2 regions of the Paenibacillus macerans genome follow, and region 1 is predicted to be linked to the other one. Evidence: riboswitches for the same ligand, from Rfam matches in the RefSeq annotation. Region 1 holds a riboswitch; the other holds the start of a gene.
What was found. A riboswitch is a leader RNA that binds a small molecule or an ion and turns the genes downstream of it on or off. The one in region 1 is predicted to bind FMN.

Region 2: it holds a riboswitch for FMN, as region 1 does, so the genes downstream of both, ribD (bifunctional diaminohydroxyphosphoribosylaminopyrimidine deaminase/5-amino-6-(5-phosphoribosylamino)uracil reductase RibD) here and DYE26_RS16055 (DMT family transporter) in region 1, are expected to answer to the same signal.

The regions. Positions count from the first base shown of each region.
Region 1 covers NZ_UGSI01000001.1:3,552,568-3,558,683, forward strand. The annotation lists gene DYE26_RS16040 (DUF4179 domain-containing protein) at 1-1,007, opposite strand, end outside; gene DYE26_RS16045 (sigma-70 family RNA polymerase sigma factor) at 994-1,539, opposite strand; gene DYE26_RS16050 (hypothetical protein) at 1,974-2,156, opposite strand; gene DYE26_RS16055 (DMT family transporter) at 2,379-3,497, opposite strand; FMN riboswitch at 3,625-3,794, opposite strand; gene DYE26_RS16060 (MetQ/NlpA family ABC transporter substrate-binding protein) at 4,287-5,153, opposite strand; gene DYE26_RS16065 (methionine ABC transporter permease) at 5,267-5,947, opposite strand; gene DYE26_RS16070 (methionine ABC transporter ATP-binding protein) at 5,940-6,116, opposite strand, start outside.
Region 2 covers NZ_UGSI01000001.1:495,203-501,318, reverse strand. The annotation lists gene ribE (riboflavin synthase) at 1-498, opposite strand, end outside; gene ribD (bifunctional diaminohydroxyphosphoribosylaminopyrimidine deaminase/5-amino-6-(5-phosphoribosylamino)uracil reductase RibD) at 522-1,631, opposite strand; FMN riboswitch at 1,954-2,149, opposite strand; partial or broken gene DYE26_RS02265 (SDR family oxidoreductase) at 2,399-3,246, opposite strand; gene DYE26_RS33985 (MerR family DNA-binding transcriptional regulator) at 3,341-3,439, shown strand; gene adhP (alcohol dehydrogenase AdhP) at 4,203-5,228, shown strand; gene DYE26_RS02250 (hypothetical protein) at 5,377-6,116, opposite strand, start outside.

The sequences.
Region 1 (6,116 bases):
GTATCAAAATCCATGCGCTCCTTTGCCTGCTTTTTCAGTGAGGCAAGCTCCAGCACGGCTTCGATCTTTTCCAGCTTTTGGCCGGTGCTGCTCTTGAAATCGAAAACAAGGTCCGTCCTCAGGGGGCTCTGAATCAGTTTGGTAAAGGTGATCTGCTGTCCGCTCTGCGTTATCTCCACGTGGATCGGCCGCTCCTCAATATCCGCGGCGTGAGCGCCATTTTGAATCGTAACGGGTACGACCAGGTTTTCTGTTCTCTCTACACTAACATTGCTGCTTTGGCGTTCATTGCTGCCTTGCCGTTGAAACTGAGACCAGGTCGTTTTGATCTGGAAGCTTTCCGGAATTTGTCCGGCCGTTTCAAAATCAAATACCATAACCCCCTTGGTCAGCGGCTGATTTTTAGGCAACTGGGCGTAGGTGTCCCAAGTGAACGAACCATTCAGCGGCCGGCCCTGACGATCCAGCAACTGCGGAGGCTGGTTATAGCTCAGGCGTAATGGAAGATCCTCATTCTGGTTCTCTGTGGTATAAAACATAATGATTCGCCTGCTGTCCGCCACGATTCCATCAACCGTCATTTTATAACCTTTAGCGACGATAGATTGATTCAGCTCATGATACAGACCGTGATCGGCAGCTTGTTTGAGCATGTTGAGAAGTGAAGGATTATCCAATTGGCTGTTCGCATCGAAAATGTTCTCCACATAGGAGGGAATCCGCGCATTGATCGGTGCCTTTTCTGCCGCTGGGACCCGGTATATCCGGTTTAGCTTATAGCTGCCTACTGCGCCGGCTCCGATGACCAACAAGATAGACAGGACCGCAGCGGCAACGCGAAGCCGCTTCATCGTCCGCAATCGGGACAACGGACGCATCCGTTCACGAGCAGCCCGCTCTATGCCCTGCCGCAGCGCCTCGTCTAACTTCTCGTCCGTTACTCTTCCGGCAGCCTGACGTACTTCCTGCCAGCTTTTTTCCATTATCCAGTCCTCATGATTGGCCATGTTGAAGTTCACCTCCATGTTCGTCTCCGTAATTTATTTTGCCGCGCAATTGCTTGAGTCCCTGGTGCAGCCACGTCTTGATGGTCCCCTCCGCCTTCCCGAGTATTTGGGCGATCTCCGGAACGGTCATATCATTGTAGTACCTGAGTATAATTGCATTTCTGTACTTGGGCTTTAGGCGGCTTAGCGCCTTTTCCATGTCGAGCTTTGCAACACTTATCATCTCGGGGGTGTATGTAACGGAGCGCTCCAAAATGATCTTTTTCCGGCGTTTTTGCCGTCTTAGTTCTTCTATGCAGCAATGGATGACGATTCGGATCAACCAAGGCAGCATTGCGCCGGGATCTTTTAATGTGTGGCATTTCGACCACCCCCTATATGCTGCTTCCTGCAGCATATCCAGCGCGTCGGCCTCGTTGTGCATATAGCTGTATGCAACACCGTAGAGCTTTCGCTTGTGCCTGGACACGAAGTTGAAGAAGGCTTCTTCATCTCCCGTGCAAACAGCCACGGCCAGCTTTTCCTCTTTCATGATGCCCTCCCTGTTCATAAGCTTCTTTCTTCAGTTGAATGCTGCTGATCTGTCTTGAACTCTCACTTTATAGACGGAAAGTTAACCTCCAAGCGTTTTATTTTTTTATGGGCATGAAAAAAGATCGCCGCGTTATCCTGACCAAGAAAGCAGGGTAACCGGCGATCTTTCTTTTAAAACGGGATGTTTGTATTGAACCGATAACCAAGCTGACCGGATAACTTGGCCAGAAATTCGGCATCAGTTTTGGCTGCCTCTCTGTAGGAAAAAATAGACTTCTGTTCTTCATAGCGCCCTCAATCGGGCTCGAATCTCCGACAACAGCCGGTTCTTCTCTTCCGGGGGAATCGAATCCGCGAGTCTGGCGGCGGCGACCGGCAAGGTCCATCCGTCGATTTCATGATAGCTCACATTCGAATGCTTTAAGTAGCGCTTTAAATATCCTTTTCGGCTTCGCTGATTCGCTGCCTTAGGAAATTTACGATGATGGATACGATTTTGGGAGTTCCCTCGGGCATCGTTCCGTAAGTCAAAAAAAGCAGGGATCTTGCAATATCCCCCGATGGATTGCCAGCCATTCCGGTCATCCAATCGATGATCCAATAATCCGTAGCCACCAGATCATCTCCTATAAAGATGGTACGTCTCGAAATGACAATATCTCATTGGAAATATCCAATGGCTTTGCCGCGGATGGGCTCCTTTCGCGAATTTTAGCTGATTCTATTGGAAATATCCAATCAAGCTTGCGAAACTGGGAGCAGAAACAAAAAAGACCTCCGCAACGGAGGTCGCCAAAATCAAAGTTAGTTAACACACAGGTTAAACGATCTTCCCTGTTAAGCGCCAGCTTTACCCACTTTGCCCGCGTTGCCCGCTTTCGTCTCCGCGGCGGGCGAGCCGCCCTGGCGTGAGATGATGAACAGCGCCGCCCAGATCAGCACGAAGCCGCACACTTGGGCCGCCGTAATCATCTGCTGGAACGCCACCCAGTTGACGAGCACCCCGACCATCGGGAAGCTCAGCTCGGCCAGCGTGGCTACCGACGCCTTCGTGGTCGTCAGTCCTTTGTAGTAGACGAGCAGGCTCAGGAGACCCGGCAGCAGCGCTTGTCCAAGCATATTCAGCGAAACGGCGGCGATTTGCCAGCCTCCGGCCGGCAGGTTCCAGCCCGCCCCTTCGTTCCAGGCGATAGCCAGCAGCAGCGGCAGCGCCAAAATAAACCGCAGCGACGTCACCGTCTCATACTTCATCTTCCCGACCATCAGCCGCCCCATCACGGTGGAACCGCCCCAAAGCGCGGCCGCTCCCAGCGAAAGCAGGCTGCCGATTTGCACGAAATCGCTCCAGTGCCCGATCGGAACCGTAAATCCGAAAGTAAGCAGGTACGTTCCGGCCAAAGCGACCGTCAGCAATCCGAAAAAGTGGCGCGGCAGCTTCTCCTTCAATAGCAGGCCGGCGAGCAGGATGGCGAACAGCGGCTGCATTTTTTGCAGCAGCAGCACGGCGTTCAAATCGCCGCTGGAGAGCGCCATCGTGAACAGGATGGTGGCGATCGCCGACCCGCCCCAGGAAATGAAGAGCAGCGCGCCGGCGTGGCGCCAGCCCAGCCCTTTCAGTTCGGAGCGGTTTTTCCATAACACCGGAACGGCCACCAAAGCGATGATGATGTGTTCAATCAGAACGATTTGCGCCGACGTCAGCGACTTCAGCAAAATGACCCGAAACAGCGGGTCGACGCCCCAAAGGGCGGCTCCCAAAACAACGAGCCAAAACCCGGTTTTCGCCGTACCTTTCGCGGCCGCGCTCCCGGCCAAGGCTGCCGCTTTCCCTGACGCGCCGCCTGGCGCTGCGGCCCCTCCCGCCAGCGTGCCGGCGCTGCGTCCGGCCTGCAAACCGGTCTTGCCGGTTCCCGCTCCTACTCCGTTTACTCTGCTGCTTGCGCTTGCATTTTTCATAATGATGTCCCCTTCTTGAATATGGGGTCTACGTAGAAAACCCCCGCAATCCTTCCTACAAAAGGGGTTGCGGGGGCGACCAAATAAGCCTGGCCGAAGCAAAAAAAGCTCCGTTCAAACTTGCTTGTTTGATCTTCTCCCATCCGGACTATACCGTCGGCCTTGGAATCGCACCAAGTCAGTCGCCAACCGCGGACAACACGCGGTAAACGAGTCGCGGGCTTAAGCCCCTCTCTTCCCATGGAACAGAGGAACCTCACCGCCGGTCAGGAATTTCACCTTACCCCGAAGATCCATATTCATTTAAATTTTTTTAAAAATGTTGGGTTGGTTTCAGCATAACGCATCCACCCCAATATCACTGTAGCAAAAATCACATGAAAATTATATTTGAAAATTCTTGAAAATTCAAGACCTCCCGACATTGGCATTACCCGCCCAACGTTAATTACCTGAATTACACCCGCTTCGCCACGTCGAAGTTGTTTTCGATAAGCAGCCAGTTTTGCGGGAAGCTGGTATCGGCGATGCTGTATATGGTCTGATTCCGCTGAACAACATGGATCTGCATCGTCTTCCCCCCTTCTCAAACAATTCGCTATCACTATCTTATGAAGAGGGAAGTTTGGCTTATGCCGCTTGCCGCCGGCAGCCCGCCGATGCGCCAGCCTCTGTGCTCGACCTCTGTCATGCAGTGCAACACAGCACGCCTGAGGCTAGGCTGGCTAGGTCCCCTTTGATGCCAGGTCCCTTTGGATGCCAAGTCCCTTTGGATGTCAGGTCCCGTTTTTAGAACGCCGGCAGCGCGATCTCGTCGTATTTTTGTTCCAGGAACTGTTTCACTTCCGGGCTGGAAATCGCTTTGGCCAGCTTTTGGACCGGCTCCGAATCCTTGTTGTCCTCGCGGGCGACAAGCGTAATGGCAAACGCGGAATCGACGGTTTCCGTCAGCAGCGCGTCCTTCTTCGGCGTCAGTCCGAGCGGGCTGGCATACGCCGGCGTCATCAGCACCAGGTCGGCGTCATCGAGCATCCGGGCCAGCATCAGCAAATCGACTTCTTCGAATTTGTAATTATGGCTGTTTTCCACGATGTCCGCCTGGGTGGCTTCCAGCCCCGCGCCTTCCTTCAGCTTGATGACCCCCGCCTTATCCAGCATCATCAGCGACCTAGCGATGTTGGAAGGATCGTTGGCGATGGCGATCGTCGCCCCGTCCGGCAGTTCCTCCATCGATTTGTACTTTTTGGAATATGCGCCGTACACCGCGTGATATACCGGCTGAACCGCCGCTAGATGGGCGTTTTTGCTTTCATTGTACTGCTCCATGTAAGGAACGTGCTGGAAAAAATTCGCATCGACTTCCTTGTTGGCCAAAGCATCGTTTGGCTGCACATTGTCGGACAATACGACCAGTTCCAGGTCGATGCCCTCCTCTTTAAGCTGCGGCTTGATCAGTTCAAGAATTTCCGTCATCGGCGGAATCAAGGTGGCTACCTTCAAAGTCGTCGTTGTTGTTTCTGCGGGCGCTGCCGCCGGAGACGCTCCGTTCGTACCCGCTTCATTTCCGGCGCCTTTCGCCGCCCCGTTTTGTCCGCCGCCGCTCCCGCACGCAGTCAGCACAAGCGCCAGCAGCGCCAGGCTCATCATCCATTTCATCATTTTCATGAAAAAACTCCCCTTTCAACCCTCATCCTAATTCTCTTCCTTGCTCTTTTTACCCGCTGCCTGCTTAATGCTGCCAGTGAATCCGGGCTTCCCCGCAAAAAAACTTAACGCTTGTCCAAACGCCGGGAAATCGCATTTCCGGCAAACTGAATGCCCTGCACCAAAATAATCATCAGCACGATGACGGCAACCATCAGCTCCGTTTCGAAGCGCTGGTAGCCGTAGCGGATGGCAAAATCGCCGACCCCGCCGCCGCCGACCACCCCCATGACCGTGGAGTAGGAAATAAAGCTGATCGTCGAGGAGGTCAGTCCAAGCACCAGACCGGAACGGGCTTCCACCAGTAAAAATTTGAAAATGATAGCCAGCTTCGAGGCCCCCATGGCCCGGGCCGCCTCCATCACGCCGCGCGGCACCTCCAGCAGCGACTGCTCCACGAACCGCGAATAAATCGCCACCGCCACGATCGCCAGCGGCACGGAAGCGGCCAGTGTTCCAATCGCGGTGCCCACAATCAAGCGGGTGAGCGGAATCATGAACACGACCAGCAGCAAAAACGGAAAGGAGCGTACAATGTTCACAGCGCTGTTCAGAACGGCCGACCAGCCGCGATGTTCGTACAGCTGCCCTTTGCTGGTCAGAAACATCAGCGTGCCGAGCGGAAACCCAAGCAGGATAGCCGCGGCCAGCGAGATACCGACCATCATAAACGTTTCGCCGATCGCTTCCCCGATCTGAGCGCGGTATTGCAGCACATCGTGCCACATGGCGGCAAAATCAAACATGGCGCCCCTCCGTTCCTGCGAGCAGCTGCTCCCGGTAGGACATCGCAAGTGCAGACTTATCCGCCGCACCCCGGCGCTGCCCCAGAGGGAACGTATCCGTCAGCCTTCCGTTCTCCATGACGGACACGGTGTCGCAGAGGCTTTTCACGACCTCCATTTCGTGGGTCAC
Region 2 (6,116 bases), 3.1 Mb from region 1:
GGAAAGGGTATGGGGGATGATCGAAACGGCAAATTTCCCGCTCCCGGCCTCCACGACCGTCAGACTGATGCCGTCCACCGTAACCGAACCTTTGGGAATGATGTATTTGAACAAAGAAGATCGAAGCGGTGCGATTTCGTATACGACCGCGTTCTGGTCCCGGCCTGTGCCGACGATTTTCCCGACGCCGTCGACATGCCCCTGAACGATATGGCCGCCGAAGCGCCCGTTTGCCGCCATCGCCCGTTCCAGATTGACCCGGCTGCCCGGCTTCAAATCTTTCAAATTCGTATTCCGGTACGTTTGCGGCATCACATCGACCGTAAAGGAGGCGGCGCCTACGGCGGTGGCCGTGAGACAGACTCCGTTGACGGCGACGCTGTCCCCGATTTTGATATCTTCGCTGACCACCTGCGCGGAGATTTCCAGCAGCATCGCCTCTCCCTTGCGGCCGATCGACTTCATCGTTCCGATTTCCTCGATAAGTCCCGTGAACATCTCTTTTCCCTCCTCTGGTTCATTTACGTTTCGCTCCAAACCGGATAACCCCGGATGCACACATTATCTCCGATTTGCGTTATTTCCATATCCCGCAAGGTGACGGCGTCCCGCATCAAATCGAAGCCGGCAAACCTGAAATTCGCCGCCGCCTCTTGGCCGCCGCCGATTAGCTTGGGGGCAAAAAACAACACGATTTCATCCACAAGCCGGTTTTGCAAAAGCGAGCCGTTTAAGCGGCCGCCGCCTTCCGCCAGCACGGACGAGATGCCTTTGGCTCCGAGCTGTTCCAGGGCAAGTTTGAGGTCCACCTGCGGCCCGTTTCCGCAGCGCATCACTTCGGCGCCCAGGCTTGTTAGCAGCTCCGCCTTGGCCGGATCGGCCCGCTCCGTCGTCAGCAGGATCGTCGGGGCCGCATGATCCTGCAGCACCTTGGCCGTTTCGGGAATCCGCAGCGTGGAATCGACGATCAACCGGACCGGCGACAGCCCCGGAACGGAAAGCCGGGTTGTGAGCTGCGGATCGTCGGCAACGACGGTGGAGACGCCGACCATAATCGCCTGATGCCGGTGCCGCATCGTATGCACGATTTCCCGCGCGCTTTCATTGGAAATCCATTTGCTGTCCCCGGTGCGGGAGGCGATTTTGCCGTCGAGCGTGCTGGCCGTTTTGACCGTGACGTAGGGGAGCCCCGTCGTAATAAATTTGATAAACTTCCGGTTGATCTTCACGGCCCTTTCCCGGAGCACGCCCACCTTTACCTCAATCCCCTGATCGCGGAGCATGGCGATGCCCCTGCCGGCAACCTGGGGATTCGGATCCTCGCAGGCGATCACGACCCGCTTGACCCCCTCGGTAATCAGCCGCTCGGCGCAAGGCGGCGTCAAACCGTAATGGCTGCAGGGCTCCAGCGAGACGTAAACGGTGCTGCCCTTGGCGTTCGCTCCGGCCATGTTCAGCGCGTGAACCTCCGCGTGCGGCGTGCCGCGCTCAAGATGCGTCCCCAGGCCGACGAGCGCGCCGTCTTTTACGACCACCGCGCCGACCACCGGGTTGACGCCGGTTTGGCCTTGGGCCCGCTCGGCCATATCCAGGGCCAGCCCCATGTAGTATTCATCGTCGATCACTTGCATTGCCTCTCGCCTCCCGCCGAAATCCAAAATCACATAAATCTCAAACCAAAACCCCAAACAAAACCAAATAACCCTGCCGAAACCAATCCGGCAGGGTTGTATGAGAGTTATCCTACGCAAGACGCAAGCCAAAAGAGCGGACGGCAAAGACAATACCGCCAAAAAGACGGGTAGCCTAAAGACGCCGTATTTTCAAGCCGTCATTTCATCGCGCAACTAAACTTTGTGAAATGCGGAACTTGAAATACAAAAAGCTCTTTGGTTGCAAACACACCGAAATAGTAAATAATAAAGAATAACTAAAACGTGCGTGTTTTTTCGCGTTTTCCTTCTCCCATCCAGACTATACTGTCGGTCCCGGAATCGCACCGGCTCAGCCGCTTGCGCTTGTTCAGCGCTTCGCGGGTCACGGACTCGTGCTTGAAACGGAGGGGATTAATACCGACCGGCGAAAATCGCCGCTATCCGTTTCAGCCATCACCGTCGGTAGGGAATTTCACCCTGCCCCGAAGGATTGTAGCTTATTTGGTTGTGGTCCTATGACATGTCATAGGCTCTGCGGTAATGTTACCACCACAAAATAAAAAATGCAACAACTCCCATCCCCAAATTAAATTACATGTCTGAATTATCCGTGCCTTACAGCCACCGAAAGAACGGGTCTCTTGGAACTTTAATCAGTTTCTTGCCGCCTCATTTTTTCTTTATTTATCGGTTCATCTCGCCGTCTCCACTTTGCATACGGATCAATAATTTCACTTTAATCTCTACACCCCAAAATAATGCCCTTCTTCGAGATCGGCGATCAGTCCGGGCTGCACCGGTTTCCAGCCCAGAAGCTCCCGTGTTGCCAGACTCCCCTGCGCAGTGTTGAACACGCCTGCGATGTCGAATGCCGCAATGGGGCCAAGAAAGCCGAAATGGGCGGTTGCTTCTTCAGGTGTGATGCTAACCGTCGGCACGTTCAATTGCCGCCCGATGACCTCGGCGATCTCGCGGAACGGAATGCCTACATCGCCGACGCCAAGCAGCCGTGAGCCCGCCGGGGCGGATTCCAGCGCCAGTCGGTACAGAACCGCCGCATCCAGACGGTGAACCGCCGGCCAGCGGTTCATTCCGTCGCCGATGTAGGCGGCGAAGCCCTTCTCCCGGGCGATGTTGATCAACATCGGCACAAGGGCCCTATCGCCTTCGCCGTGCACGGTCGGTGCAAGCGTGACGATGGATGCCCGAATACCCCGCTCTGCCATGGCGAGCACGGCATCGTCCACGGTATGTCCATTTTCGTGAGGGTGACCCGTGGTAATAAACGGCTTCCCGGAGCCTTCGAGCGCCGCCCCCATGGCTTGGGCGGCCCGCAAATCCAGAGCCAGCGCAGCTTCAAAGTCGGAAAAGTCGCCGGTGAACGCCAGATGAATCACGCCGTCCGCAGCTGCAGCGGCGCTGCGCAGAGTATCGAGATCGTCCAGCGTGCCGTATAGCGCTTCAGCTCCCGCTGCCTTTAATCCTGCGCTTCAGAACGGCAAAGACCCGTTACTGTATGTCCCGCGCCGATCAGTTCCCGGACAACTGCGGAACCGACATACCCTGTTGCTCCTGTAACAAAAACATGCATAATGATATCCTCCTTCATGAGTTGACTGCTTGAACGTGTTAAGTATAAACTATGAAGTGAACTCTAGGGCAAGCGGCCCAAAGGAGAAATGATCATGAGAATTCAGGAACTGGCGGACAAGATGGGATTAACGATCCATACGATCCGCTTTTATGAAAAGGAAGGCTTGCTGGATGCTCGGCATGTCCGGTGAGAAAGCAACAATTACCGTAACTATTCGGAAGAGGCTGTCGAGCGGAAAGCAAGAAGAAAGAATACGACCAAATGCTGGACACCCTTAACAAGATGCTGGAGTACAAGACTCTACTCATGGACGATCCGCAAAAAGTTCAAGAGATGCAAAGGACTTGGTATGCCAGTTCTTCCGATTGAGTTGCTTATGGCTTTGTTTGAAATGGATAATTAATGGCATAAGCCATCGTTTCCCGATGGCTTAATGAAGTGACTTACATTCTTTCTTCTCCTAAATTTTTGTCTCATCTTTCGTAAGAGCTCGTACTTTCTCCAAGGTTTGGATTAAACAAAGGTTCAATATACGTTAGACAATAGCTTTCATACTGCTGGGGATAACACGGATCCACTTTACGGCAAACTCCTGTGACTACCCCCTCCTCCATTAACTGCTTGGGCTGGGGATTGTCGGTGCCCTTCTGGCTTTGCTTCTACGCAAGCTAAACCAAGTTTCCGAGTGAGAATCTCATCACAGGTTCACCAATATGGGAAAGACAGCTCAATAAAGAAACATTCTTTGTTTTACTCTCTAAACTTAATTGCCGATAAAAATTGCTATGGAATTGCCCCCGTTACCCCGTAGTTGATAATTCATATCAATTACGGGGTAACCATATATGTTCTTATTCTTAAGGTATATTTCCAAAACAGAATTCGAATGATATCGGGTAGTCTCTGTATGAAGCAGTGATACCAACGATATCAGCCAAAGGAGATTTATGATCATGAAAGCAGCAGTTGTCACGAAGGATCAAAACGTCCATATCGAGGACAAGCAGCTTCGTCCCCTAAAGCACGGCGAGGCTTTGGTCCAAATGGAATACTGCGGGGTATGCCACACCGATCTGCACGTTAAAAACGCGGACTTCGGCGACGTAACGGGCCGGGTGCTGGGCCACGAAGGCATCGGCAGAGTCGTTGAACTGGGCGAAGGGGTCACGAACCTGCGCGTTGGAGACCGGGTCAGCATCGCATGGCTGTTCGAGAGCTGTGGACGCTGCGAATATTGCCTGACAGGCCGGGAAACGCTGTGCAGAGAGGTCAAAAATGCGGGATATACCGTAGACGGCGCGATGGCGGAGCAATGCATCGTCAGGGCGGATTACGCGGTCAAAGTACCGGAGCAGCTCGACCCGGCCGCTGCGACCAGCGTCACATGCGCCGGGGTGACGACCTACAAGGCGGTTAAGGTCAGCGGCATCCAGCCCGGACAGTGGATTGGCATCTTCGGTATCGGCGGCTTGGGCAACCTCGCCGTGCAATACGCGAAGCACGTATTCAATGCCAAAGTAGTGGCTTTCGATATTAGCGACGAGAAGCTGGAGCTGGCGCTTAGTGTCGGTGCGGATTATGCCGTGAACAGCCTGAAGGAGAATCCGGCCGACAAAGCCAAGGAGCTGACCAACGGAGCCGGCCTTGACGCCACTGTCGTTACCGCCGTGGCCAAGAAGCCGTTCAACCAGGCGATTGACGTGGTCAAGGCAGGCGCTCGTGTTGTAGCCGTAGGCCTTCCGACGGACAAGATGGACCTGGACATTCCCCGTCTCGTTCTGGACGGTATTCAGGTCATCGGTTCCCTGGTTGGAACCCGCGAAGACCTGAAGGAGGCTTTCCGCTTCGCCGCGGAAGGCAAAGTCGTGCCGATCGTCAGCAAACGTCCGATTGAGGACATCAACCATATCTTTGAGGAGATGGAGGAAGGCAAAATCCAGGGCCGTATGGTCATTGACTTCACCTCTTCTTCCCAATAGAATCCAAAGAAACAGGCTCTAGAGCACCATAGCCTGTTTCTTTTGCAGCTCGATTCGGACGATCACCGCTAACTGCAAATCTTCATGGTCCAGCCAACGTTTAAGTTTAGATATTATTCACAAGCTGCGCATCAATGAGATAAGTTAGTTACTCCAGATTATTTGTGATAACAATAAGGTGGGTAAAGGTGCCGCCGATTGCATTTTCTACTTCCATTCTTCCGACGACCAATCCGTTAATCGACACTGCGTCATCTTCTTTTAAGTTACCACTTGGAACTGTTGAAAGTATATCTATAATAGTGTTATCTTCAGTTGACAGTAATACTTCTGAACGTAAAAAAGTTTCAGATTCAGGTGGGTAGTCTTGGACTAAACTAACGATTCCTTCAAAGGCAATGGGCTTTCCATAATAATCCCACGGAGCCTTAAAAACTTTGGCAATATCTTCATGACTGCCTTCCGTTAATGGTCCAGACTCAATTAAGTAATCTAAAGCAATGATAACATTTCCATTCGTCTCTGGGTTTTCATCAGCAAGGTTCCATTCATAAGAACCGTTAGTTGCTTGATTTTGAGACGCTGCTTGACTCTCCTCGGCATTCTTTTCTATATCGCTGACCACGAACGACCCAAATACATTTTTGACTAAATCTTCTCCGATCGATTTATAAGAATCATTTGATAAAGAGATAGAAACTGTGTAGATATTTGACTCTAGCGGTACAATAAACTGAGTCAAAATAACTTGGGCGCCAGTAGCGCTGTGCTTGTATTCACATATTAAAATACCTGCATCCCTACTAAAGAACATTTTATCCTCGAATTTCAGCTTCTTAAAATTATCCATCCCCGCAGCACTTTGATTTTGCTTTAAATTTTCTACGG